Regions from separate parts of the Nostoc sp. UIC 10890 genome, predicted to be linked through region 2. Evidence: riboswitches for the same ligand, from Rfam matches in the RefSeq annotation. Region 2 holds a riboswitch; the other holds the start of a gene.

Region 1 (14,869 bases), 820 kb from region 2:
ACCTGACTTTCCAAGCCCAAAATGAACTCAGCTTATCTTCCCAAAAAGATACTGTTTACCCAGACCGGACTATTTTAGGGTTGAATTGGGCAGTACTTCCTGGTGTCAGCGTCAGTTTAGCTCAACAGTTTTATACTGGCGGTCAATTTTCGGGTAATTCTATCACCAGCTTAAGTGTCAATGGTGAACACAAACTCGGTACTGATACTACCTTGACTGGTCGTTACTCAATTTTGGGTGGTGCAAATGAACTGACTACTCAAGGTGCAATTGGTCTAAATAACCGCTGGACTATTGCTCCGGGATTGCGGCTGAATTTAGCTTACGAACACGTATTTGGCAACTTCTTAGGACGAACTGCGGCGGGTCAACAATATGCCCAACCCTACGCCTTTGGTCAAGCAGCATCAGCGATCGGATTTGAGGGTGGCGATAGTTACAGCGTTGGGTTGGAATACAGTGATAATCCCCAGTTTCAAGCCAGCGCTCGTTACGAACATCGCTCCTCTTCTGGTGGTAGTAATACAGTAATTACCGCAGGTGCAGCGGGTAAAATTTCTCCGGCTCTGACGGCTTTGGTACGTTATCAACAAGCAAACTCTTCCAATCAGAAGCTTTCAGGATTGGGAGATACCGCTAATTTGAAGCTGGGTTTAGCCTACCGCGACCCCAATAGCGATAAATTTAATGCTTTGTTGCGTTATGAATATCGCCAAAATCCGACAATTATTCCTGAAACTATTCTGTTAGGTAGTGGTACGGGTTCCCAAGACCATACCTTTGCTTTAGAGGCTATTTATGCCCCTAACTGGCAATGGGAATTCTACGGTAAGTATGCTTTGCGTAACAGCACTTCTTATTTAGCCAACGATTTAGTTGGTACAAGTATGGTTAATCTGGGACAATTGCGAGCTACTTATCGTTTGGGATATAGCTGGGATTTAGTTGGTGAGGCTCGTTGGATTGGTCAATCTAACTACAGCGAAACAGGCTTTGTTCTGGAAACAGGTTATTACCTTACTCCTAATCTACGCCTTTCTGCTGGATATGTTTTTGGTAAAGTTGATGACCGGGATTTTTCTGGGACACGTTCCGCAGGTGGGGCGTATTTGGGCTTCACGGTCAAGCTTGACGAATTGTTTGATGGTTTCGGACAGCAAAAACCTGTAGCACGTCAGCAACCAGAATCTACGGTGCAAACTCTGTTAAGGAGGCAGGAGGCAGGAGGCAGAAGGCAGAAGGAATCCCCATAAATGAATGGCACGCTTGTTAAGCTGAAGAGTATGCAGCGTAAGGATTGCAGAGGGGCAGGGGGCAAGGGTGCAGAGGGGAATTTCTAAACTGTCCGTTCGCAATATCTAAAACTTCTTCTTTCTCCCCTGCTCCTCTACACCCCTGCTGCCTCAACGATTTTCCCTTTTCTTAGTGCCATTCTCCCCATAAATATCTTTACTGAAAACTGGGAACTAGGAAGAGTTTTCTTCTCTACGAGACGCTGCGCGAACAAAACTTGATTGGGGTCTAAATTCCCTTCCAAGTTTTCCCAGTCCCCAGTTCCTAATCCCCAATCACTTCTTCAAGTTTCCTCTGTCAGCATCCAAGCAGAGTAAGCATCCTCAAAAAATCTGCTTTGATGACGAGTTCCCTTATCCTTGCTGACTCTTACTTTCAGGGTAGTTGTGTAAACTCCATCCATTACCTGATGTCCATAACCACAAACTTGACCAACTTGCCCTGTTCTTTGATGCAAAGCATAATCTCCAATATTCAGCATAATTCTGATTCCCTAATTAACTAGGCTGAGTAGTTTGTTTTTGACTGTTTGGGCGCGATAAAATCACTTTGAGGATATTACCGCGCTCAAAACTGTAAAATTAAGCTGCAATCCGGGGTCGGTTATTGGGTGCAGTTGGAGCCAGCAAACGACTGTATAGCTGAGTCAGTCGGAATGCCACACTATACCAACTAAAAGCAATTTCTGTCCGTTGCCTTGCTGCTTCACCTAACTGGTCTCGCCAAGCTGGGTTGATCAGAATGCGGTCTATGGCAGCAGCAAAAGCCACTTCATCTTTGGCGGGCGCTAGTAACCCTGTGACCTCTGGTACAACAGTAAACTGCAACCCACCGACATTACTAGCTACGACTGGAGTTTTACTCGCCATCGCCTCAATGGCAACTAAACCAAAAGGTTCGTAGTGACTGGGAACTACGCAGACATCAGCAGCAGCGTAGTAGAAGGGGAGGACAGTTTCATCTAGGCGACCGGTAAAGGTTGTACAATCTTCTAATCCGAGTTCATTGACAATTCTGGCGATGCGATCGCGTTCAATTCCATCACTCTGACCTGGACGACTACCACCCCCAATCACTAGTTGGAGGTTAGCCTCACCCCTTAAACTCGACTTGCCAATGGCTCGTACTAAAGTTTCAATACCTTTGCGTCGGTCAAAGCGACCAACATAGAGAACCATCTTGGCATCTGGTGCAATTCCCAACTTTTCCCGTGCAGCAGACCGCGGAATTTCCCCAAATTTGTCAGTATCAGTACCACAGGGAATCATTTCAATGTTCCCTTTGCTGGAAACGAGTATCCGCATGTGTTTCTGTTCTTGTGGACTGGTCGCAACCACGCAGTCTACAGTTTCTAGACAGGCTTTTTCTATAGCTAGTCGCTGGGCTGCAATTACGGGAACATCGCCAATACTTCTGTATTTAACCGCTCCTAAAGAGTGGTAAGTATGCACCTGAATCAGTGGTTGTTGCTTTTTCAATTCCATGCCAACCCAAGAAGACAACCAGTAATTGGTATGGATTAGGGAGTAATGGAACCCTTGGCGTCGCTGGAATCGCTGGAATTCTTCGATAAATTCAGGTAAATGGTTAAACAAGTTATCTCGCCCAATAAACTCAGCTGGGCCAGCGTTTAATCGAATAGTACGACAATTCAGACTATGTTGAGCGATCGCAGCTTGGTCAGGACTACTACGACGAGTGAACATATCCACTTGCCAACCTTGCTGTGCTAGGGCATAACCTACTTGACGCACATAGACATTTTGACCCCCAGCTTCTTCTTGACCGATTTCAACAGCCGGGTCACCATCGACAGAAATTAGAGCAATGCGATGTTTCTTATTCTGGAACATAGCTGATTTTCACCTCAAGGCAAATAATCCTACCTCAGACGCCAGAAATCAAGATATTATTATCCTCTCTCAAGGCCGAGGGCAGGCACAACGAACCACAAAGTTACCAGCCAAAGGACACTGACGAGAACAAGGCATTACTTGTAAGAATGCTTCTCGTTCAGTCTCTTCTCAATGCCGACGAAGTTAGCTGACGGGCTAGGACTGAGAGATGTCCTTCTTGAAAAAGTTATAAGTTCTGAGTTATGAATTATGAGTTATCTATTTAGTAACTTTTAACTCCTCACTCTTAACTCCTCACTCTTAACTCTAACTTTCTTCAAAATACGCCCCAAACTTGGTTCCTCCGCTCCGGTTTACCCTTACTCACAAAACTTTTCAGGGAATATAGTGGATTAGGCAGACTGATTTATTTTTCTTCACAGTTTATAACGTGTCATCATCAACTATGTCAACAGTATGAACAAAAAAAGTGTGCTGGGGGTCACTTTAAAGCTTGTTGTGCCTAGCGTTGGAGAATCAGAGTATAGAGGAAACTTGGAGTTTTTAAGATGCTATCAACGAGAAGCTTACTGATATTCACTGCTACATTTTATTGATTTTTTGGGAATGAAATAGTCTTGAGAATTTTAGTGCAAAAAAATCTGTGAGAGGATATTTGGAAAGTCAACAAATATACTCGAAACCTCTTTCCTGCAAAGAAAGAGGTTTGGAAACCCCCATTTCCTCATAGGGAAGGAGAACTTAAGTCTCCCCACATTAAATGATCTCATCAATTATATGTCTCTTCTTACACCTGTTTAACAACTCGTATTTTCTCCTGGTCTTGTTCAAAAATCAGGAGTCTTATAGAAAGTTAGACATGGTTTATTACGGTATGAATTAAGCTAACAAAGGGATAGAATGGTATTTAAATCTGCATAAGGTAAAAATCTACTCTTCCTGTTTTCCTAGATATACTTCAATAACACGAGAGTCATTTTGAACTTCTTCAAAATTCCCTTCGCACAGCACCGAACCTTCATGTAAAACCGTTACTTTCTTGGCAATTTGGCGCACAAATTCCATGTCATGTTCAATTACTAAAATTGAATGACTTTGCGCTAATGCTAAAAGTAATTCACCAATGTTATAAGTTTCTTCATCTGTTAAACCCGCAACAGGTTCATCAACGAGTAATAAGTCTGGTGACTGTGCCACTAACATTCCAATTTCTAACCGTTGCTTTTCACCGTGAGAAAGTAAACCTGCTCTAATATCTGCTTTTGGCGTTAAACCGATGGTTTCTAACAATCCTTTAATATTATTCTTTTCAACAGCATTAGAATGTTCAAACAAAGTAGAAAAGACATTTTTCTTCTTGTTAATAGTAATTTCTAGATTTTCGCGGGGCGTTAAATTCAGGTAAATTCGGGGTGTTTGGAACTTGCGCCCAATTCCCAATCGTGCAATTCGATATTCAGGTAAAGAACGTAGGTTTCTTCCTTTGAATAAAACTCGTCCTACGGTTGGTTGCACTTTCCCGGTAATCACATCCAGAAACGTTGTCTTTCCCGCTCCATTTGGGCCAATTACTACCCGTAATTCACCTACATCCATGCTAAAGTTAAGCTGGTTTAGCGCCCTAAATCCGTCAAAATTAACAGTTACATTTTCAGTTTCCAATATTTTCGCGTTCATGTTGCACTTCCGGGTCTTCTTCCAAGGTGGGATATGTAGCAATTTCTTGACGGCGGTTGAAAAAGGAAATATTCTGACTACGCAACCATCCCACTATGCCATCAGGAAGGACTGTGACGACTATCAAAAATAGTGCGCCTTGGAAAAATAGCCAGATTTCGGCAAATTGTTCGCTTAAAAAAGTGCGGGCATAATTTACTAATAAAGTTCCGACAATCGCGCCAATTAAAGTAGCGCGTCCGCCTACAGCTACCCAAATCACCATTTCAATCGAAAAGGCAATATCCATTGCTCTGGGTGATACAGAACCACTTTGAATGGTGTAAAATGCTCCTGCTATCCCTGCGATCGCACCGGAAACTGCAAACACCAACACCTTAAAATCTGTAGGGTCGTAGCCAGAAAATCTTACCCGACTTTCATCATCACGAATCGCTATCAACAACCTCCCAAAGCGTCCGCTTGTCAACCAGCGACAAACGCCGTAGGTGGCTGCGAGAAACACTACCGTCAGCGTGTAGAAAATCAATTGCGTCTTGGCATCGCTGACCGTTGCCCCAAAGAAAGTTGTAAAATCTATCAGTCCGTTCGTACCGTTGAAAAATTGTTGTTGACCGTTAAAGAAGTTGAAAAATACAATAGTTCCGGCTTGGGTCAAAATAGAAAAATAAACTCCCTTGAGACGATTCCGAAATACTAAATATCCTAATATTCCCGCCAATAACCCTGGAATTAGTACCACAGCAGCTATTGTCAAAGGAAAGGAATAAAAAGGTTGCCAAAACGCAGGAAGTTCCGTAACCCCATAAAGTCCCATGAAATCAGGTAATTCTCCAGTCGGGATTTGCAGTTTCAGGTACATTGCGATCGCATATCCACCCAAACCAAAGAAAATACCATGTCCCAAACTTAGTAAACCAGTATAACCCCAAATCAGATCGATACCCAAAGCCACGATCGCCAGCGACAAAAATCGCCCCAACAAATTTAGGCGAAACTCCGAAAGCACCAGTGGCATGATAATTATAAGGAAGAGTGCGATCGCAATCACTACCCCAACCTCAATTAAAATTAACCTTCCCCCCTTCTTTATCATTCTCTGTATCCTCTGCATCTCTGCGGTTTAAACATCAACAGTACGTCCCTTCTGTGGAAAAATCCCCCCAGGCTTCCACTGTAAAAACACAATAATCAGCGCAAATACCATCACCTTGGCCATACTCGTCGTGGCAAAAAAAGTAAAGAAATCAGCTAAAGGTTTAACAGGAGTCAACAACAAAGCCAAAGTCCCAGAACCAATTAAAAAATTAGCCGTACCAATACCCAAAGCAGCCAAAATAGTACCGGCTAAATTGCCCACACCCCCAACGACAACAACCATAAAAGTATCAATAATATAGTTTTGTCCCGTATTTGGCCCTACAGAACCAAGCAAACTAATCGCACATCCCGCCACACCAGCTAAACCAGAACCCAGTGCAAAAGTAATCGCATCAACCTTTTGAGTTGGGATACCCAAACAAGCACTCATACTCCGGTTTTGCGTCACAGCCCGAATTCTTAAACCCCAGCTAGAACGTTGTAAAAATAAGTAAATTCCTGATACACAGATTATTGTTAAAGCAATAATAAATAATCTGGCAAAGGGTAATTGGACACCACCTAAAGATACTCCTGCTTGTAACCAAGTCGGTGCTGTAACATCCACATTTTGAGCGCCAAACCAAGGTTGAGTTACTGCTAACTGATAAGTTTGACTCAATAAATTGCCTGTTGTGATTGTCACCCCCAGCGATAATAAAAATATCACCGCCACAATCCAGTTACGAACTCTTCCCAAATCTGTGCGGGAATTTAAAATCCATAAACCTCCAAAAAACAACAGAGAAAATATGGCGATACCAATTATTAATACCCAATTCACACTGCGGACAAACTGCTGAAAAATCAAACTTACTCCCCAAGTTGCCAATAGAGTTTCTAACGGGCGTCCATAGAGATAACGAATCACGCCTTTTTCTAGAATTAATCCCACGGTAGCCGTGAAAAGAAAAGCGATAATCAAAGCCAAAAATATATAAACTTCAAACCATACTCCGCCCAATTGCTTACATACATTTTGTACAACATAAGTTGTATAAGCACCGAACATCATCAATTCACCATGCGCCATATTAATGACGCCCATCAATCCAAATATAATGGCTAGTCCCAACGCGGCAATCAATAATACAGCGCCAATACTAATGCCATTAAATACAGCTTCTAAAAATCCTGCTAACACTTATTTCTCCATAACAGCTATCAGCGATTAGTTAGTGTCTCGTGTGCCTCGTTGCCTCGTTCCCAGTCTCAGACTGGGAATGCCTATTAGGAGGCTCCGCCTCCTATAGAAGCGGAAGAACCTGGAAACGAGAAAAAATTTTACTAATTCGTAATTTGTAATTAATTACGAATTACGAATTACGAATTATTTAGGCTTTCTTGAACTTACCACCCTTAGCCGGGTCAGTCCAATCGCAAGCAAATCCTTTAGTTTCTTTTACAAATTGATTCCAAGGAACTGGCTCAACTGGTGTTGGAGTAGCATAGACAATATCAAACAATCCATCTTGTCTAACTTGACCAATCCGCACAATTTTAGATATGTGATGATTGGCATCCATTGTCACTTTACCTTCAGGCGCATCTAGAGTTTGACCATAAGCCGCCGCCCGCACTTTCTCTAAATCAGTAGTCCCAGCTTTTTGTACTGCTTGCTTCCACAAATAAACTGCAATATATGCTGCTTCCATTGGGTCATTTGTCACCCGATTTTCACCGTACTCTTTCTTGAAAGCTGCCACAAACTTTTTATTTGCAGGTGTATCTACTGTTTGAAAATAGTTCCAAGCTGCATAGTGACCTTGGAGATACTCTACACCAATTGCTTTAACTTCTTCTTCAGCAATACTTACAGACATAGAGGGATATTTATCTGGTGTCAATCCAGCCCCTTTCAATTGTTTGAAGAAAGCAACATTACTATCACCATTCAAAGTGTTATAAATTACGCCGCCATTGGGCAAATTTTGTTTGATTTTAGTGATAATTGGTGTAACTTCTGTGTTACCAAGAGGTAAATAATCTTCACCAACTGTTTTTCCGCCTAAAGCTTCTAGTTGAGCTTTAATGATGGTATTAGCTGTCCGGGGAAAAACGTAGTCAGAGCCAACTAAAAAGAATTCCTTGCCCTTATTTTTTAACAACCAATCAACAGATGGTTCGATTTGTTGATTTGGCGCAGCGCCAGTGTAGAAAATGTTTTTAGAACACTCTTGACCTTCATATTGCACAGGATACCAGAGCATGTGATTTTTGCTCTCGAATACTGGCTTTACGTTCTTGCGGCTAGCAGAAGTCCAACAACCAAAAACTACAGCAACTTTATCTTGATCGATTAGCTTGGTTGCCTTTTCTCTAAAAGTATCCCAGTTAGAAGCACCATCTTCAGTAATTGCTTCAATTTGTTTACCTAAGACACCACCAGCAGCGTTAATTTCTTTGATTGCTAATTTTTCAGCATCGACAACGCTTTTTTCACTAATAGACATGGTACCACTCAAAGAGTGCAAAATACCTATCTTGATGGTGTCACCAGCAGTCGCCGCCGCTGGTGAAGCAGCAGGAGGCGCGGCTGGAGTCTCTGTTGCAGTTGGAGAATTATTCGCGCAAGCTTTCAAAAAAAAGCTGCTTCCAAAAGTTGCAGAACCGTAGATTAAAAACTTGCGTCGGTTAAATTGTCTTCTCATATCTTTATGAATTTTCCTCTTGATGAATCAGCCAACTTATAGAAAGCTGACAATATCAATCTTCAAAGTGTGATATTAGTGCGATAGTTTACTAGTAAAAAGTGACGTGTTATACAAAAAAGTTCATTTTTGTAATAAAAAACAAACTTTTTAATATTAAGCTTTGTTAACTTCATAAATATTTTCATATCTATGCAATTATGTTGTGGAGGAAGAAAAATCTTTCTCTTCCACGAATGTCTGAGATTCTAGACAGTCTTTGAAGACGCGATTTATCGCGTCTCTACATCAGGGTTTTGTTGCTCTATCTGAACTGTATTGAGTTGAAAACATCTGTCTTTTTTCAAAATGCTAGTCGCTACTGAACAGATAGCTGCTTGACACAGCAATATCAGTAATATTTTGTGTTTTTCACTGCGGGGCTTTTAGATTAGCATTTTTGTAATTATTTCATCTTCGTTGCCAGTTGCAAAATTAGCAAAGCGTTTTGCCAAAGGTGGTATAAGTACTAGGGGATTGCTAAACCCAGAAAAAACATGAACGCTTTCAAATCCTGGGATAGCACCAATTAAGGGTAGTTGATTGCCACTAAATGCCACTAAGCAATGATACCAAGTTCCTGGTAAATTCTCCAATGTTGGTAAAATTTGACCAACACTTCTTCGCAACCATTTTTCGCTTACCTCTGAGTTTACCTTGGCATGAGGATCTGCGATCGCACGGCTAATTTGACCAATGCGGATACTACCGTCTGGAAACTGAATTGCACCCGCATCTAAAATTGGCGGTACTAAATCATTACCAAGTTCATCCCACAATTCATCAACTTGAGTAGATTCAGCTTCTAGTTGAAACCGTTGTAGATTAGCCGGCATAACTAAAGTGCGTAGCTTGATATCAACAGGTGGGGTTTCAATGATTTCTGCATGGGTAAAATACAGCTTGATGGAAACACCAGCAGATTTTAGAAGCTGGCGGCTGATTCCACCCGCACAAATGACAACATTCGCGCTGTGGAAAGTTGCAGTGGAGGTTTTGACACCATCTTGCAAGACTTGCAAAACTTGGGTAATCTGCATTTCACCCCCAGCACGTTCAAAGGCTTGGATGTAAGCAAGTGATGTTTTTTCTGGGTGAATATGACCGTGTTTGACAGTTAAAGCACCAGATATTGCCTCTCGATTTAGCTGCGGTTCCAACTCACAAGCTTCTTGGACACTGAGTAAACGAGGTGGAATGGCAAAATGATTATATGATGCCGCAGTTGCGTCTGGGTCATTAGCGGCTGAAATAGTCAGTAATAAATCTAATTCCCGAAATTGGATATCAGCGTCTAACTCTTGAGATAGGATATGGTAACGTGCGATCGCTTCTTCGCACAATAGCCGAGTTAGTGGCGTATTGCCAGACCAATAAGCAAGTCCACCATAACTATAGCGAGTTGCATTCTGTGGTGTGCTGTATTGCTCCAACAAAAGTACAGCAAAACCTGTTTTTACTAATTCATAAGCGAGTGCAGCACCCGTAATTCCACCACCAACCACAATCCAGTCGTAGGTTTTCATATTAAATATCTTTCTTAACTACGAATTACGAATTACGAATTACGAATTACGAATTACCATAACTTGCTTGTAAACGACTTAAAAGATATTCTCCCGCCAGGATAGGGGGATAAATAGGCGATTGTTCTTTCTGGCAACTTTCTAAACAAGTAATTTCGCTATCATCATTAGGATGACAGAAAAAAGCGATAGAATACCGGGACTGCTTCACCCTATCATCACTAGGAATCATCACTCGATGCTTAGTTGAGCAAAATAAATGATTTGTCCAGCGTTGCATTAAATCGCCAGTATTGACTATTACAGTATCAGGAATTGCAGGCGCGGCAATCCACTCTCCAGATGTTATCTGTACTTCCAACCCGCCAATGTCATCTTGGAAAAGTAAGGTAATACTGCCATAATCGGAATGTTCACCAGCACGTACTTGTCCGGGTTTGGATGGTGTTTGCAATGGGGGATAGTGTAATAATCGCAAGGTATGATTTTGTTGATTATGTCTTGTTGTAAAATAATTTTCTGGCAATTCCAACGCCAATGCATAAGCTTGTAATATCGTGTTGGTAAGTTCTATGCAACTATCATAAAAAGTGACAATAGAAGCATCTATTCCTACAGCCGCTTGTTTGTTTACATTCAACGCCTCTTTCAAGTCGCCTGGGTTATTGGGATTAAGACGTTCTCTTTCAATCCCAACGTAACCCGTGTTACTAAATTCATCACTCCAAGCTTGCTTTTGCTTGACTTCTAAAGATAAATTGAAGAAAGATTTGCTGTGAGTGAATACTTGATTTATGAGTTCTTTTGATATTCCCGAATTTTGCAAGTACATGAAACCAATCTCATGACAAGCTTGATAAATTTGTTTCACAAGAGCTTGCCGAGTTGCTGCGTTGCCATTGAGAAACATAGTTAAATCAATTACTGGAATGATGACCATTGATATTTGGAGATTTTTGATTTTGTTTAATTATTTAGCGGGGAAATAAACTTTGCTTAAAATTATTCAGATAGAGACTGACGAACATAAATCTCATATACAGGAAATATTTTGGGAATATTTTAACGAGACTAAGTTAATATTCAGCGATCAATTCGGCATTAATTTAGATGTTAATACATTCCTTGAGCAATATATGACTCAACTTCATGAATTTCTACCCCCTTCAGGACGCTTGCTTCTAGGACAATCCGAGTCAAAAATAGTCGGCTGTGTTTGCTTGCGAAAGATTGGTGAAGATGTTGGGGAAATTAAAAGGATGTATGTAAGACCAGAATTTCGCCGAAAAGGAATCGGTCGGGCATTGTTACAAGATATCATCAATGAAGCTGTCTACATTGGTTACTCAAGGATACGTTTAGACAGCGCCCCTTTTGTAAAGAAAGCACAGGCACTTTATCGTGCATTTGGCTTTCAGGATATCAAACCATATTTGAAAAAAACAGAAATTCCTTTAGAACATCGTGCAAACTGGATTTTTATGGAATTGATTTTAAAATCATGAATATTCGTTGTGAAACTTTAACAGACTACCCAGCAATAGCTGAGGTGAATACATTAGCCTTTGGACAGGAGAATGAGGCTAAACTTGTAGAGGTAATTCGCCATTCTGACCGCTATATTCCAGAACTTTCGTTAGTTGCAGAAATTGAAAATGTTGTAGTCGGTCATATTTTATTTAGCTATATTGACCTGGTGGGTGAAGAAACATTGCAGGTACTTGGTTTAGCACCTTTGGCAGTTCGTCCACAGTTTCAAAGACAAGGAATTGGTAGTGCATTAATCAAAGCCGGGTTAGAGATAGCAGAGGCAAATAAAGAAGCCGTAGTAATTGTACTAGGTCATCCCCAATTTTATACTCGTTTTGGCTTTAAAACTTCTGTTGTTTATGAAATCGAGTCTCCCTTTCCAATACCAGAGGAATTCTTCATGGTTAAACTACTGCAAAGCTATCAGGAAAGTTATAAGGGAAAGGTTGTTTATCCATCTACTTTTGATGGAGTATAAATCGCGCACAGATTCAAAGATGAGAGGTTGTTTTAAAAGTGGTTGACTGTAATTTGATTACTGACTTTATTGAAGAAGTTGGCAATCTCGCTAATTTTTTATTAGTAATTAAAAATGATTGGTGCTGAAATTCTACCTGGAAGATTTATCTCTAAATAGATATTTTATCAACAAAAATTTGATGTTCTGGTGTAGATAATCCCTGCTGCAAAATGGCTAAAGCTTTAGCTAAGTCTCCTGATAATAATGCGGAATTCGCTAACCATAACCCTGGAAAAACTTGAGAGTAAACTATATCATCTGTATTCGGTTCAAGTTTAATATACTCGCCTTCTTGTAACCTAAACCAATCAAATTGACGGTCATAAACTCGCCAGACTAAATATTCTTGTACTTGATTACGACGATACACTTTCAGCTTTTTATGCAAATCATAGGAAGCACTAGAAGCGGCAATTTCTACAATTAATTCTGGCGCACCTTCTACATAATCGTCCTTGTTAATGCGCGACTGTCCACCTTGTTCTATTCTTAATATGGCATCTGGTTGGGGTTCATTATCAGCATCCAGGAGAACAGTAGTGTTATCCAGTGCTTCTACTCCTGGTGTAGCTGCTTCGTAAGTCCCTAACCAAGTCATAATGTGACTATGGGGTTTACCATGTTGTTTTGCTCGTACAGGCGATGCCATGTAAACAACTCCTTCAATCAATTCTGCTTTCTTCAGATTAGGCATGGCATGGTAGCGTCGCTCAAATTCATGACGGGTGAGCTTGTCGCCATTTTCTAAAGGCGGAATTGCCAAAATTTGAGAAGTTGTGTCAGCAGTTATCATAATTTTCTCATCATGCTGGAATACTGACATTACTAAACTAATTTTATCATCTCGCTAATATTTCCAGTTATGTTAAGGAATTTTAAGGTAGGGTGTGTTGTCGCAGAGCGCAACGCACCGTCAACAATCTCAGGTGCGTTAGCCTACGGCATAATACACCCTACAGCTAATTTATATTATTGAATTCTTTTCACTGACTTACTTAAATCAAATTAACTTTTTATTGTGCAACAGCACCAAGATTATACCAATTCAATTAATGATTGCAACACATCCTTGGATAAAGACGCGATTCATCGCGTCTCTACAAATGGTCTATTTGTCGCATTCTTTTTTTAAATTGGTATTAGATGGGATGACAACAAATCATCGATTATTCATTAAAAATCACTGGTGCTGAAACTATACCTTTTGCCTCTAACGCAGCCGCAACCCTTAAAATCAACGCTTCATTATATGGTGCTGCTATTAATTGCACACCCAATGGTAATGCATTTTGGCGATGAATTGGCACTGATAAAACGGGTAAACCAATGAAAGATAATGGTTGAGTAAATAACCCTAAATGAGGACGGACAAGAATTTCTTCGCCATCCAAAATCATCGTTTGTTGACCAATTAACGGTGCGGAAATTGGTGTAGTTGGGGCAAGAATTACATCGACATTTTGAAATACTTCCTGCACGCGATCGCGATACCATCTTCTAAACCGTTGTGCTTGGAGATACCAACTACTTGGGATTAGCGCCCCAGCCAAAAAGCGATCGCGTGTAGCCGCATCAAAATCTTGAGGATGCGATCGCAATTTTTCCAAATGCAGATTTGCCCCTTCGCTAGCTGTAATCACAAAGGCTGCTGCACGGGCGCGGTGTGCCTCTGGTATGATTACGTATTCAGTGACTTCTATTGCATCAGCTACCTTTTGGACTGCTGCTAAAGCTTCCGGTTCTGCGCCTTTGGTGAAATAATCACCAGCGATGCCTTCGGCGGACTTCGTCAACGCAATTCTGATATCAGAAATATCCTGTTTAAGTTGTGGTAAAACCAATTCAGGCGGACGCTTTGTACAAATTGGATCGCGATCGTCTTCTCCCTGAAGCACATCAAACACCGTCGCGATATCCTGCACCGATCGCGCAAAAGGGCCAATGTGGTCAAAACTGCTAGAAAATAAAGCTACCCCAGCACGAGATAACCTCCCGTAAGTCGGCTTGAAACCAAAAACGCCGCACAACGCCGCCGGAACGCGAATTGAACCATTAGTATCAGAACCCAGCGTCAGCGGTACTAATCCAGCAGCCACAGCCGCCGCTGAACCACCTGATGAACCACCAGCAACTCGCCGTAAATCATGGGGGTTATGAGTAGCGCCGTAATGAGAATTTTCCGTTACGAACCCATAAGCGTACTCATCCATATTCAAAGCGCCAACCAGCACAGCACCCGCTTGTTTCAGCTTCGCTACTGCTGTCGCATCAAGGCTTGCTGCTGGATTTTCTGCATTGATTTTCGATCCCGCCAAAGTCGTTAAACCAGCAATATCGAAAAGATTTTTCACCGCAAAAGGCACACCAGCCAGCACTCCCGGATGATTACCTTGAGCAATTTCCCTGTCAATGCGGGCTGCATCTGTTAAAGCTGTTTCAGCAGTGACAGCCGTAAAACAATTGAGTTGATCATCCCGCGTTGCTATTCGTGCTAATGCAGTTTTAGTAACTTCCACTGCGCTAACTTTACCTTCGCGGACAGCAGTTGATATTGTGATGGCATCGGCTGAATTAAAATTCATGCTGAAATATTAAGAGATAGCGCGTTTAGCTTTTTGAGTAATAGCAGTCCGCATA
Region 2 (14,869 bases):
TCGAAGAAAATCGTGGTGTCATCGGCTTGGATGGTACGGTCTTTGCCGTCAAAGCCGCCGTAATTATAGTTGCCCAGAATTCCGGGACTTGTAAATTTGGCAATTGGAGCATCTTGATTTTTGGGTTTAGCACCTGTAAAGGAACGGTCTGTAAGTAGTTCGGCTACTTCTTGGCGATTTTCTACTTTGCTGCAATACTGACAGGCTTCAATCATCGCCTTGACTAAAGAACGATAGGTTTTGGGATATTTTTCGATGAAAGATTGCATCACTCCCAACAAACGATCTGGGTGTCCCAACCAAACTTCTTTACCTTGTGCGAAGGTAAAGCCGATGTTTTCATTACCTGTTATTGCTCGTGTATTCCAGGGTTCTGCAACCATGTAAGCTTGCATGGCGCCAATCCGCACATTTGTTACCATTTGAGGGGGTGGAACGATAATGATCCGAAACTCTTTAAGCGGATCAACACCTGCGGCGGCAGATAAGTAACGGATAAAGTATTCGTAAATCGCGGAACTTAATACTACCGCCCAGACTTTGTTTTCTGACGCCTGCTTGTCAAAGTAGCCTCGGAAATCCCGCCCAAAGGCTTCTAAAGCGCCATCGCCATATTTTTCTTGATACTCGTACCACGGACGCAGCCCAAAATTCCACATGGCTTTGTTCATTGTCATGGCGTTACCGTGGCGATGAATGGTCATGGCTGCACACAAGGGGGCTTGGCGTGCGCCTTCGGCACCAATTCTGGCGTTGGTGACAGCACCAGATACTACGGGTGAAGCATCCAGGCGACCAAAAATTAAACCGTCGCGGGAATTAGCCCAACTAGCTTCGCGGTTGAGTGTAACGTTCAAACCATATTTGCGGAAGAAACCTTTTTTCCAGGCGATCGCAAATGGCGCACAATCATTGACGGGAACGTAACCAATGGTAAGGTCAGATTTTTCTAGGTCTTGCCATCTAACTACTGGTTGCACGGCTAAGGCTTCTTCAGTTAGTCCTTTAGCTGATCTATCTCCTGAAATTCCACAGGAGGACAATGCTATTCCGGTTGTAGTTGCTCCGATTCCTTTAATAAAATCTCGTCGAGTCCAGTTATTATCACCCATTTTTGTAGCTCCATTGGTGATCAATTACTCACGCTTCAAGCGCAGAGTCTCGTTGTATTTAATTTTGCTGTTTTGATAGCAGCCGAATTTTGTTAGTTGGAAGTTCTAGGGCGATGGGTTACTAATTCTTGGATTTTGTCCACAGCGTAATCTAGGATTAACCCAGTTAAGCCAATTATCAACACAGCTAAAAAGACTGAACTGAGGTTTAAACGACTCCATTCATCCCAGACAAAAAAGCCGATACCAACACCACCTGTGAGCATTTCCACGGCAACGATTACTAGCCAAGCTATACCTAAACTAATTCGTAAACCTGTAAAAATATACGGCAAACTTGCAGGCCAAATGATTTTTGTTATCCGTCGCCAACGAGGTATTTCTAGCACTCGTGCCACATCTAAATAATCTTTGGGAACGCTAGAAACTCCTAAAGCGGTATTAATAATTGTCGGCCATAAGGAGGTAATAAAGATGACAAAAATAGCGGAAGGATCTGCTAAGTTGAAAATTGCTAAGGCGATGGGCAGCCAAGCTAGGGGCGATACGGGTTTAAAAATTTGAATGATGGGATTGAGCGCTAGCATTGCCGGTCTGGACATCCCAATTAGAAACCCCAGAGGAATCGCTACTACTGCACCTAACAAAAAGCCTATTAATACCCGACGCAGACTTGCGATCAACAACCAACCAATTCCCAAGTTGCCTGGGCCTCTTTGGTAGAAGGGATTTAAGATGTAGTCTAAATTAGCGATTAGCGCTTCTGGTGGGGTGGGCATCAATTCATGGTTGGCAAGTGCAATAATCCACCACAGCACAATTATTCCCAAGAAGCCCAATACTGGTAAAAAGAAGACATCTCTAAAAATGACGGGTTTGGTCTTTTTCCAAACAGCTTGCCCAGCGATCGCTGCGATCGCTGCTAAATTTAGTTGAAATATCATTGACGACCTCAACAGATTTAAGTGCGGGTACAAAAAGTTTGAGCAGTACCAGCCCTGGACACTGATGAGATCGGAACATTATAAAAATGCCGTCTCTTCAGTCTCCTCTCAATGCCTACGAAGTTAGCTGACGGGCTAGGGCTGAGAGATGCCCTTCTTAAGAGAGTTATGAGTTATGAGTTATGAGTTATGAGTTATTAAATAAAATTTAATTCCTAACTCCTCACTTTCAACTCCTCACTTTCTTTGAGATTCGCCCCACAATTTGGTTCCTCCGCTCCAACGTCACGCACTGTGATGCGTTGGATTAGGCTGACTTACTCGAATAGATACTAAATTATGCACATTATAACATCTATATGTAGAGCATAACATTAATGCTTTAGTAACTACATCTGTTTTATGGTAAATGTTGTTTATTTTAATACTGAAGTCAAGTACCTACATTGGCTTTTCGGTAATCAAGAAAATCTCTAATTTTGGTTGTGTTGTGAGTGAAATCCTTACACAGCAAGCTAAATATTTTAATTAAGTCAAGTATCAAGCTTGTTGACCGCAAGAGTTTTATTGTTTGTTTTAGGATATATATTATACCGCATAATTTTTATTTACGGTTAGTTAATCTAACCAACGAAAGAATTTGCAAAATCTATTTCTATTGATAGGTGGAACATATCAATTTTTTTGGTAGATCGCCATTTCAGTCGCTAAACTATTTGGATATGGAAGTTTACTCATCTATCTCCTAGCTGAATTTAACATAATGGATTTTAGTCAAATACTGGCTGAAAAAACGGATATCATCCTGAAGCAATGGATTGCAGCAGTTCGCAAGGATAGACGCATTGAAAGTGCTGATGAACTATCTTATACAGCAGTAAAGGATCACATCCCTGATCTTTTGAAAGCAATGGTGACAGTTCTTTCAAAATCTCAGGATAATGATATTCGGTCAATGGTTACTGCCAGTTTTCAGCATGGAGCGATTCGAGCCGAACAAGGCTTTGATCCAGCAGAAATTGCCAGAGAATATCATCTGCTGCGAACAGTAATATTTGATGCTATACAAGCAGATTTATTGAAGGGAACCCCATCAGAGATAATTCGTTCCATGCGTTTGATTGATGTGATTGTAGATGAAGCGATCGCTCAATGTTTCAAGAGTTATGTTGAGCAACGCTTGCAAGAATTACACCGGTTGCAAGCATCACTAACGCTCCATAATCAGGAACTCACGCGGTTAATTAGCGCCAATCAAGAGTATCTTTCCCAATTAGCCCACGAATTGAAACATCCCCTCACTTCCATTATTGGCTACTCGGATCTATTTTTACGCCAACAACGACGCAAGACTGAGATAAAAGACAACTTTACCAATTTAGAACATATTGAGCGGGTACTACGCAATGGTAGACAGTTACTTCATCTGATTAATGATGTATTAGAACTTTCGCGCTATGAAGCGGGACAGATAAAACTCCAATTAGCGCCTACGGATGTGCGTGAATTAATTGGTAATGTGTGTGAAATGTTAGAACCTTTAGCTGCGGGAAAAAATTTACAAATTGTGGTGGATTGCGATCGCGCTCCCGAAAAGGTAATGGCAGATTCTTTCCAACTGCAACAGATTATCACAAATCTTATTAGTAATGCGATTCGTTATACAGAGTCGGGGACTGTGATTATAATGTGTCAGGTGTTGGAGAATCAGAGATGGGCGATCGCAGTTTCTGATACAGGAATTGGCATCGCACCAGAAAACCAAACCCAGATATTTGAACCCTATTTTCGCGTCAGTGCTAGCGATCGCCCCTATCTTCCCGATAGTACTGGGTTGGGATTAGCAATAGTATCGCGGTTGGTAAAACTATTGCAAGGCCAAATTAACCTAGCCTCGCAGGTAGGCGTTGGTTCTACTTTCACTGTCATTTTTCCTTTGGAAATGGAATTTTAAAAGTATTGGGCAATTGTAAATCGCGACTACATTAGCATTGTCCACCTCCGTGGACTAATACAAAATCAAGGGTTTTAAACCCACCTCGGTGGGTTTTGTCTGTATAGCCGCGATTTCTAATCGCCGGGGCTTTTCTTAGAGGTTGTTTGAAAAGTGGTTAGCTGTGATTTTAGGCACTAACTGATCCCCCCTAGCCCCCCTTAAAAAGGGGGGAACCGAAATCAAAGTCCCCCTTTTTAAGGGGGATTTAGGGGGATCTAGAACGTTTTACTACCAAAAAGAGGACTTTTCAAATATTCTCTTAGGGATGGTATCTACCATCGCCATTTCTATCTTTCTATTTCATCTACTGCTTTGGGAACTCCCGCAGTTAACACTTCATGTCCAGCAGGTGTAACTAATACATCATCCTCAATACGAATACCAATACCAACCCATCGAGGATCTGTCTCTGGCTGGTCTTCTGCTAGTTTCGTATCTGGCACAATATATAGTCCTGGTTCCACTGTCAAAATTTGACCAGGTTGTAAAATCTGCGGTTTATCTTCACCGTGCTGGTAAACACCCACATCATGGACATCCAAACCTAACCAATGACTGGTGCGGTGCATATAATATGGTTTATATTTCTCTTCTTCAATTAACTTGTCAATTTCACCTTTGAGAATGCCAAGTTCAACTAAACCTTCTGTGAGGACGCGCACTGCTGTATCGTGAACTAAGTTGAAAGGATTACCTGGTTGCACTTGAGCGATCGCTTGTTTTTGTGCTTCTAAAACAATCTCATACAGTGTCTTTTGTTCTGGCGTAAATTTACCCCCAACAGGAAATGTCCGGGTAATATCAGAGTTGTAATAACCGTAAGCACAACCGGCATCAATTAGCAGTAATTCTCCATCCTGCATTTGACGATTATTTTCAATGTAGTGGAGTACGCAAGCATTCACACCGGAAGCCACAATAGAAGGATAAGCCGGCCCTAACCCACCCCGCAAGCGAAAAATGCGTTCCATCTCCGCTTGGATTTCGTACTCATAACGTCCAGGTGCGGCGATTTCTTGGGCATAATTATGTGCTTCAGTAGCGATCGCAGCTGCTTGACGCATCAATTCCAACTCAGCTTCGCTTTTGATCAATCTCATGCTGTTGAGGACAGGGCCAGTATCTTCAATAGCGATCGGCCCAGTACCGCGCTTCGGATAAGTCCGCAGTAAACTTTGGTAATGTCTCAGAATTTGGTCATTGAAGGTGCGATCGCGTCCTAAGTGATAGTAAATCCGGCTGGCTTTTTCCAAATACTGCGGTAACTTTTCATCTAACTCACTAATGGGATAAGCCTCATCAGCACCATACATTTCCTTCGCTGCATCTACCCCACAAAGATAGCCAGTCCATACTTCCTTTTCGCGATCCTTCGGTTGGACGAACAGTACAAACCGATGTTCTGCATGATGCGGCGCTAACACTGCTACTGCCTGTGGTTCATTAAAACCAGTCAAGTAGAAGAAATCACTGTCTTGGCGATAAACATACTCGACATCGTTGTGCATCACTGCCATTGGCGCACTGCGAAAAATGGCTGTACCATCACCAATTTTTGCCATTAATTGCTCGCGACGCTGCCGATATTCTGCTTGCATAGCTGATGTATGTATTAAAGTATTGTGTTATTTTACACTTTTGGCAACTAGAGGATGCACAGATTATGCTTCTTAATAGTTGCTAATCTAAGTTATTCTAACCAATATTTGTTTCCACTCAATTCATAAATTGTTTGGAGAATAATCAATTATCCCGAAAGACTCAGATCCCCGACTTCTTTAAGAAGTCGGGGATCTTGTTGTTATTGAATGATTTAGGATATTTTTATTGGACTGATTAACTGTTAAAGATACCAGTAGATTTTTGATACAGCATTTGAATGCCAAAGAAAATAGATAAAACAATTAAGTCTTATCTATAAATCATCATATACATCAAACACAAAAAATATTTTATAATTGCTTGTATAGGACTTGAAAATTTAAACCCTTTAGTTTAAAACAAACAGATATTTATCTTCAAAGAATGACATTAATAAAGAAAAAATAGTTATAAAGAAATATTGAAAGCCGGGTAAATGTTATTTGGTTACAGAAAGAGGTTTCAAAAAAAAGTTAAAAAAAGATGACAACCAATCATAAAACTACACCATGTTTGGAACTCAAAATACTTCAAAAAATTCCAATAATGATCAATGGGCAGCAACTTCCCAAAAAATACAAGCGTTAGCATCTCCTCTTGATAGTTTAACTACTCTAAGTTCTGATTCGCTTCTGGGGAGTAAGAGTTCCTCACAACCAGAACAATCAGCGGTGGTATCAGCAAATCCCAATCCCAATCCTTACTTAACTAGTGCAGCGATTGTTCCTGACTTTAACGGTGATGGCAAAACTGATAAACTTTGGGTCAATGCCCAAACTGGTGAAATTATCGTTCGCCTGATGGATGGAACAAGTGTTATCGAACAAGGTTCCTTGGGTCAATTTGACCTAGCCGCCTATGATTACAAAATTGCCGAATTCAACAATGATGGCAAAACCGACTTCTTATTACGCAATAAGACAACCGGTGAGAATAGTATTGTGCTGATGGATGGCACCAGAGTTGCTAATGCAGCTGCTCTAACTACCGTTGATGCAGCCTGGAATCCAACAATTGGCGATTTCAATGGCGATCGCAAAACCGATATTTTCTGGCATAATGCTACAACCGGTGAGAACGCTATTTGGGAAATGGATGGCACAACAGTTCTCACTGCAACTGTTCTAGACACTACAGACCCAGCACTAACTCCTACCATTGTTGATTTCGACGGCAACGGCAAGAGTGACATCTTCTGGCGGAATCAGACAACAGGCGATAACAGCGTTTGGTTCATGGATGGTACGCAAAAGAGTGAATTTGCTCTGCAATCACAAGATGCAGCTTGGACTTATAGCGTTGGCGATTTCAACGGCGATTTAAGCACTGACCTGTTGTGGAGAAACGCTCAAACAGGTGAGAACAAGATTTGGACAATGAGAGGTATCTTAGTCACCGAAGGTGCTTTGGGAACACTTGACTCAACTTGGACTTCCAAAATTGGTGATTTCAACGGTGATGGCAAGACCGATATCTTCTGGCACAATGGAACCACAGGTGCAAACACTGCTTGGTTGATGGATGGTACAACAGTCGCTACTGAAGCTTTCTTACCGGCTAATAACCCGGCCTTAGTACCATCTCTTGGTGATTATAACGGCGATGGTAAGACCGACATCTACTGGCGCGATCAGACAGCAAGTGCAGACAACATTTGGACTATCAATGAGACAACAGCCGTTGAGACTCCCATCAGCGACGCAGATAAGCTTGGCCCAGAGTGGTATACATTCTAAAATCACGTGAGTTCGATGAACCTCTCCCTCCCAGCCTCCCTCTGGGAAACGAAAAGGGAGGAGCAACGAATTCAGCCTTTTGCTCCCCTCTCCGCGTCGGAGAGGGGTTGGGGGAGAGGTCATTATTTTTCCCCTGCTTCCCCTGGTTCTTTCTCAGTCTCTTGTATTCAAAATTTGTAACTCAAAACCTGAATTTCCCCATTTTCCGGCAATTTACCAGGGCTAATGGAAATACTATCTCCATTGCTACGCCGCACTGGCATACCTTGCATTAAGGTCAGAAAATCATCCAGTGGTGAAATATCACACTTAGCAGCATCGGCGGCTTGTGTCCGGTAATGGGTCGGAATCACTAACTTGGGATTTAACACTTGAACAGCCTGCTTTGCTTCCTCAGCATTGTAGGCTTTTGCACTGCCTCCCACTGGAACAAATGCTACATCGGGACGACCCATCAGGATTTTTTGCTCAATGGTAATTGGTGCAGCGGCTCCGCCTAAGTGTAAGATATTAATTCCACCTTGCTTCCAACTCCAAGCGGTGTTTGAGCCAAACTGCTTACCACCTTTGCGATCGTGGTCTATGGCAATTCCTTGGAACTTAATGCCTTTAAACTCATAAACTCCTGGTTCATAGATGAGTTTTGCATTTCCCGGTAGTACGTCCACAGCGCCTTCATCTAGTAGTTGACTGCTAATCAGTACTAAATCTGCTGCCACTTTTGGGGGACGATATCCAGCAGTACAGCCGACCGTCCGAAATGGATTGACAAGAATTTTTGCACCGCCACCAGTAAAAAGAAAGCAAGTATGACCCAACCACTGAACTGATAAACCGCTAGATTGTGCGTCAGCTTGAGATTCAGAACCCAAGGTAGTAACTAAAGCTGTGACCAACCCCGCCCCAGCATAGCCCATCAACTGTCGTCGTTTCATTAATTATGCTCTTGACTGTAACTGTTCCAAAAAATTTCGCAATAACTGTTTTCCTGAAGATGTCAGGACACTCTCTGGGTGAAATTGGACGCCCTGAATGTGAGGATAGTTCCGGTGTCGCACTCCCATAATGGTGTTGTCTTCAACCCAAGCGGTGATTTCTAACACATCTGGGCAAGTCTCACGTTCGATTACCAAACTATGATACCTGGTGGCGGTTAGAGGATTTTCTAATCCCCGGAAAACTCCCACCCCAGTGTGAGACACCTGAGAGGTTTTGCCATGCATCAATTCTGGAGCCGGAATTATTTTACCACCGAATACTTGACCGATGCTTTGATGTCCCAAACAGACACCCAAAATTGGTAACTCTTGTCCTAGCTGTTCAATCAATGCTAAAGAAATGCCAGCATCTTCTGGGCGACCAGGCCCAGGAGAAATAACCACGGCTTCCGGCTTTAAGGCTTGAATTTCATCTATGGATATCTTGTCGTTACGAAAAACTTTAATCTCATCTGCAACTGGGAATTCTGCTGCCAATTCTCCCAGATATTGCACTAAGTTATATGTAAAACTGTCGTAATTATCGATAACTATAATCAAAGCTCATCACTCCTGGTTTTTAACACTCATCATTTGCAAACAGCATAGACAAATATCTCATGCTATTTGTTTGCTAGGTGTAAAAATAACGCTGACGTGGACACGTATATATAAAGCAGCTACTCTACGACAAGCCACTTCGTAAATTTTGAATTGTTTATAATGTGTTATGCAAAGGAAATCGAACAGAGTGTAATTCTCTTACCGAGTCACTTGGCGATGCCTGCGGTAAATGCTCGCCTCCGTAAATCACTTCTACAAAGCCGATATAATTAACGTTACCAGAGGAGGGAGCAATAGCGTACCAGCTACTAGCACCGCTACTAAAGCAGAGACAAGGACTGCACCGGCTGCACAATCTTTAGCAATTTTTGCCAGATCATGGTATGTCTGCTTAACGGTTAAGTCCACAAGGGACTCGATCGCTGTATTTAGTAACTCTAATGCCAAAACTAAACCACTAGTTATACCAATTACCGCTATTTCCACCGCTTGCAGATGTAAAAAAACGCTTAAAGCGATCGCCATTGCACAAACACTTACATGGATGCGAAAATTACGTTGAGTTTGAAAACTATAGCTGATTCCAGCCCAAGCATATTTAAAACTAACAAATAAATTAGAGGCTACTTTCCAAGAGAATTCTCGTTCGTTAGACACAAGTGTTTGTAACGAGGTAGGCGTTGGTGGTGGAGAAATTTTTTGGGACATAGACTTAAAAATACAAAAATAGAGTTGCTACAGTGGGAATATTTGCCAATCTTAATGGCAGAATTAACTTTGAGGCAATCTTTAGGGAATTTTCCACAGAAGTATTATAAAAGTATTACCAAAAATTGACACTAACGGATACACAAGTTACTGCTATTCAATGTCAATAGTAATACCTATTGCGTTCAGCAATCTCACTTGCTGTTCTAACATTCGCTCCAAACTTTCTTCATCAGGATGATCCCAGCCTAACAAGTGCAATAAACCATGAGCAGCTAACCAGGCTAGCTCAGTTGGTAAACTATGTTCTTGTTGTTGAGCTTGGCGTTGTGCCGTATCTACAGACACAATAATATCACCTAGATATAATGGCACAGAGGTTAGCATTTCTTCGCTTTGAGGAAAATCCACCTCCAAAGCAGCAAAGGCTAAAACATCGGTAGGCTTATTTTGTTGACGATACTGAGAATTGAGTTCTTGAATTTGCGAGTCATCTGTCAAACGCAGCCCGATTTCATAACTTGGCGCTGGCGGAATCTGAGGGTGAAGTATTTCCAACCAGTTATTAAACCAATTTTCCCAAGTTTCAGGAGTAATTCGGGCATGGGTGTCCCCAATTTTTACAGATGTTGTCGGGGACAACTCGTAAAAATACTCCTCCACATATAGTTCAACTCTCAGGGGCACACAGTCTCCTAGTCTGAGGTTTACGATTTGTTGTTAGTGAGTTAGGTAAGCAAGACCAACAAGGAGAGCTAAAAGCCCTACAGCAGTCAACGCAAAATGCTTCAGGGAAGTTGCACCCTTCCGCACCATGTTTCGCATGGCGAGTTTTACGTAGCTAGGTTGAGATTCTGATGAAGGAGAGTTGCTCATAGTTATTTGTCTACAGGCTCTTTTATAACTGTAACAGTTGGTCTGGGATAGAATGGCGATCGCCTGTATCTTGCTGAGAAATTTATCCAAGATGCTATGCGATCGCGCCAATCTGAAAATACGAAAAAATAAATAACAAGTAGTAAGTAATGTTAAAAACAATTTACTTACTACTTGTAAATAACCCTCAATTATGCAGGAGTGTTTTCTACTAGTTTATTTTCTTGGCGCAGATAAGCTTGGATGAATGTATCAAGTTCACCATTCATAATATCGCCAATTGCTGTTGTTTCCGTGTTTGTACGCAAGTCTTTCACCATTTGGTAAGGGTGAAATACATAGTTACGGATTTGATTTCCCCAGGAGGCTTCCACCATATCGCCACGAATTTCGGCAATTTCTTGGGCACGTTGCTCTTTGGCTATGACCAATAGCTTTGCTTTGAGGCGATTTAGGGCTTTTTCTTTATTTTGCAGTTGCGATCGCTCTTCTGTACAGCGCACAGCAAGACCAGTCGGAATGTGAACAATCCGCACCGCAGTTTCTACTTTGTTGACGTTTTGTCCACCTTTACCACCAGACCGAGTTGTGGTGATATCCAAATCTTTGTCTGGAATATCCAATTGCACAGAGTTATCAATCTGCGGCATTACTTCCACCCCTGCAAAACTGGTTTGTCGCTTACCGTTGGCATTAAAAGGTGAAATCCGCACTAAGCGATGTGTACCCATTTCCGATCGCAAGTAACCATAAGCATAGCGACCAGTAATTTCTAGGGTTGCCGATTTAATTCCGGCTTCATCACCCTCCGACTCTTCAGCTAAAGTTACCTTATAGCCGTGAGCTTCGCCCCAACGGGTGTACATCCGCATCAGCATAAATGCCCAGTCTTGAGCATCTGTGCCACCAGCACCAGCACTAATGGTCAGTACAGCACCTTCAGCATCATAGGGGCCAGAAAGTAACTGTTGTAACTCCCACTGGTCAAGGTCACGATTCAGTTTAGTGATAGTAGATTCTGCTTCTTGGAGTAGCGCCTCATCGGTTTCTAACTCCAATAACTCAACAACTGCCTTAGTATCTTCTAAATTGGCGTGCCAGCGATCGTATTGCTGGAGGTGGGCTTTCAGGTCGTTGAGTTCTTGTAGGGTTTGTTGGGCTTGGGTTTGGTCATTCCAAAATTCTGGTTGAGCAGATATTTTTTCGAGGTCTTGAATTTTGGCTGTCAGTGCAGGTACGTCAAAGATAGTCCTGGGTTTTACCCAGGCGGCCAGACAACGTTTCGATTTCGCGTTTGAGTTCTAAGACTTCCATAGTGCTTGCTGAATGATAGATAGAGCGCTTTGGATTGTGAAATTGCTCTTTATTTTATTGTATTTATTAATTTTAGCTGTAGTTGGGCAAACTCTCCCTGTACTATTTCTAATCAACAAAAATTTATAAGTCATTTCCAAAATCTGTGATTAATATAATCAGAAAAACAAATAGTCTGATTGCGAACCCCAGTCAAAATAGTAGTTATTGTTACACCCAATCACAAAAAACGCGGATAACATTAGAAAAATCTCACCCCATAAAGAAGGTGAGCGAAAACTGTTTATCTTTGTGTCCTACTAACAGCTGTCCTCTAGGCATGAATTGTTAAGTAATTATCCTAATAATGGATAGAACTTAATTACACTTTGTCTAAAGTATTAGGCAAAAAAGTACTCCACAAGGGTGAGGTGTGACTTGACAAAATTCTGTCACTATGCGTTAGTTATTAGCTAAAAGCAAAGGAGTTTGCAATGCATCGACAAATGTGCTGGTTATCTAAGTCTGGTGGCGATGGAGAGAAAATTTTGTATTTGCAGACAGAACCCAATCAGCCTTGGCGTCCCTACACAACTTTTGGACATTTTGCAGTCCCAGATTATCAAATACCAGGTGGTTCTAAAGGTTGGGCAACTTATCAAAAACTTCTGAAAGCAGGTTGGACATTAGTACCTAGCGCACGGGCAAACGAGTTTGGCAACAGCAGCTACGCAGAGTCAACAATTCAAAATCAATAGTCATTTGTCATTAGTTATTCTGCGCGTCGCTGTGTTTCCCCAATCCCTCACTTGCTCACAAACCTCTTGGGGAACCTTCACCGCGAGGATCGGCGGCCCCTTCTAGAGTTCCATCGGGTGTAACCGCGATCGCGTTACCATTACCCCAGGGAGCAGTTTCTTTTATTTTGTGTCCCCGACGGCGTAAGTCTTGCACAGTCAAAGCATCTAAGCCCCAAGATTCAACGCGCAACTCATCTGGTAGCCATTGATGATGTATGCGTGGAACAGAAACAGCCGCACCAACATCCATGTTGTATTCCAGCACATTTAAAATCACTTGCAAAACCTGGGTGATGATGGTGCTACCACCAGGCGCACCCACTGCCATCCGAAAATGACCATTTTCTGTGACTATTGTGGGAGTCATGCTGGATAGAGGAGTTTTGCGGGGCGCAATGCTATTGGCATCGTTGCCAACCAAACCAAAGGCATTAGGTACTCCTGGCGCAGCAGCAAAATCATCCATCTCATTGTTGAGGACAATTCCAGTTCCTGGTGTCACTACACCAGCACCAAAACTGAGATTAATCGTGAAAGTCAAACTCACGGCGTTGCGTTCTTCATCCACAACACTAAGATGGCTGGTTTCAGGAGATTCATACCGAGGACAAGGGGATGAGGGAAGACGCAGACATTTAGAATTTAAATCTACTGGCTTGATCTCGGTCGAGGGTCTAGCCACTTGCATATTAATTTCTTGACGGCGTTTTTTGGCGTAAGCTGGACTAAGCAGTTCTTGTACAGGGACTTTGACAAAATCAGGATCGCCTAAATATTGTGAGCGATCGCTGTAAGCAATCTTCATTGCCTCTACCATTAAATGTATAGCGTCGGGATGATGCCATCCTAAAGATTTAAAATCGGTATCACCAATAATATTTAAAATCTGCAATAGGTGAACGCCTCCCGATGAAGGTGGTGGCATTGAGCAAATTTTAGCTTGGCGAAAATTTCCACAAACGGGAGTGCGCCAGATTGGTTTGTAGGCTTTGAGGTCTTCTAGAGTCATTAAACCACCATTTTTTACCATATCAGAAGCGATCGCACGAGCAATACTGCCGGTGTAAAAACTTTGGGGATTTTGGGCAATTGTGGCTAAAGTCCGTGCTAAATCACGCTGCACTAGCTTGTCCCCTGGTTTGTAAAATTCACCGTTGCGAGTGAAAATTTCTCGCAGGGCTGGATTCTTAATAAGTGCTTGTTGGCTGGATTGGTTTGTTTGCAGATAACGCCAAGTTGCTACATCGCCCAAAATGAAGCCATCTTTAGCGAGTGCGATCGCAGGTTTCATCACCTCTTGCCAAGAGAGCTTACCATAGCGACGATGCACTTCATAAAGTCCCGACACCGTTCCTGGTGTCGCCACTGCTAAATAACCTTTAATACTTGCATTGGGACGCACCTTTCCTTCTGCGTCAAGATACATATTTCTTGTAGCTTTCAGAGGTGCGCGTTCACGGAAATCTAGCGCTTTGATGTCGCCAGTTTTCTCAGAGTGCATCAGCAAAAATCCGCCGCCACCGATTCCCGCTGAAAAAGGCTCAACTACAGAAATTGCAAAGGTTGTGGCTACAGCTGCATCCACTGCATTACCACCTTTGCGTAACATCGAAATTCCCGCTTCACTCGCTAGGGGATGGGCTGAAACCACCATTCCCTTTTTGCTGCGTAGGGGTAAAGTTAAAGCAGCCGAAGCGACTTGGCTATAAACAAAGAGTGTGAAAGAAAAGACTGCGATGGCTACGTGCGTCGCAGGCATTGCAACTCGCTTGGCTTGAGTAACAGTAAGCATTTTTATACCATTTTTCATAAAAACTTATACATATATAGCATCTGAGTATACTTAATTTATCAGATTTTGATTACCATTTTTTGCGTAGCTTGTCGCCGTAGGCATGGCTCCCCCTTGAAAACTACGATGTACACACAAGTCGAAAAAAGCTTGATTTTCCATTCTTCTCTCGTTTATCTCGTTTACCTCGTTTTTATCTCGTTCCCATGTTCTACATGGGAATGCTCCTCGTGGAGGCTCTGCCTCCAATCTGGCATTGAGTCAGAGACTCAATGAATGCATTCCCAGTCTCAGACTGGGAACGAGGAAATGCTTATCAAGCTAGGTTTTTAGGACTTGTGTGTACACCGTAGCCGTTTCGGGGAGAGGAATGGAAGTGGGGTAAAAAGCCATGCTACAAAACAAGAAATCAAGGCTTATGTATTTTTCT

Evidence for each region. Region 2 has a riboswitch for cyclic di-AMP ahead of ntrB (nitrate ABC transporter permease). Riboswitches for the same ligand answer to the same signal wherever they lie in the genome.
Region 1: linked by a shared signal. The riboswitch ahead of ACWATR_RS02355 (glycosyltransferase) and the one ahead of ntrB (nitrate ABC transporter permease) in region 2 are both predicted to bind cyclic di-AMP.

The regions. Positions count from the first base shown of each region.
Region 1 covers NZ_JBSGKF010000001.1:555,008-569,876, forward strand. Annotated here, with positions in the region: gene ACWATR_RS02345 (TonB-dependent receptor) at 1-1,253, shown strand, start outside; gene ACWATR_RS02350 (hypothetical protein) at 1,577-1,774, opposite strand; gene ACWATR_RS02355 (glycosyltransferase) at 1,875-3,146, opposite strand; cyclic di-AMP (ydaO/yuaA leader) riboswitch at 3,307-3,555, opposite strand; gene urtD (urea ABC transporter ATP-binding protein UrtD) at 4,080-4,826, opposite strand; gene urtC (urea ABC transporter permease subunit UrtC) at 4,801-5,922, opposite strand; gene urtB (urea ABC transporter permease subunit UrtB) at 5,950-7,110, opposite strand; gene urtA (urea ABC transporter substrate-binding protein) at 7,301-8,617, opposite strand; gene ACWATR_RS02380 (NAD(P)/FAD-dependent oxidoreductase) at 9,043-10,182, opposite strand; gene ACWATR_RS02385 (isopenicillin N synthase family dioxygenase) at 10,229-11,122, opposite strand; gene ACWATR_RS02390 (GNAT family N-acetyltransferase) at 11,175-11,687, shown strand; gene ACWATR_RS02395 (GNAT family N-acetyltransferase) at 11,684-12,190, shown strand; gene ACWATR_RS02400 (Uma2 family endonuclease) at 12,342-13,025, opposite strand; gene ACWATR_RS02405 (AtzE family amidohydrolase) at 13,399-14,814, opposite strand; gene ACWATR_RS02410 (hypothetical protein) at 14,824-14,869, opposite strand, start outside.
Region 2 covers NZ_JBSGKF010000001.1:1,376,342-1,391,210, reverse strand. Annotated here, with positions in the region: gene ACWATR_RS05535 (ABC transporter substrate-binding protein) at 1-1,112, opposite strand, end outside; gene ntrB (nitrate ABC transporter permease) at 1,205-2,056, opposite strand; cyclic di-AMP (ydaO/yuaA leader) riboswitch at 2,154-2,380, opposite strand; gene ACWATR_RS05525 (sensor histidine kinase) at 2,820-4,010, shown strand; gene ACWATR_RS05520 (aminopeptidase P N-terminal domain-containing protein) at 4,340-5,650, opposite strand; gene ACWATR_RS05515 (FG-GAP repeat domain-containing protein) at 6,203-7,429, shown strand; gene ACWATR_RS05510 (MBL fold metallo-hydrolase) at 7,597-8,364, opposite strand; gene ACWATR_RS05505 (anthranilate synthase component II) at 8,368-8,967, opposite strand; gene ACWATR_RS05500 (diacylglycerol kinase family protein) at 9,223-9,678, opposite strand; gene ybeY (rRNA maturation RNase YbeY) at 9,832-10,359, opposite strand; gene ACWATR_RS05490 (DUF3285 domain-containing protein) at 10,399-10,554, opposite strand; one part of gene prfB (peptide chain release factor 2) at 10,746-11,795, opposite strand; one part of gene prfB (peptide chain release factor 2) at 11,797-11,868, opposite strand; gene ACWATR_RS05480 (hypothetical protein) at 12,342-12,605, shown strand; gene ggt (gamma-glutamyltransferase) at 12,661-14,439, opposite strand.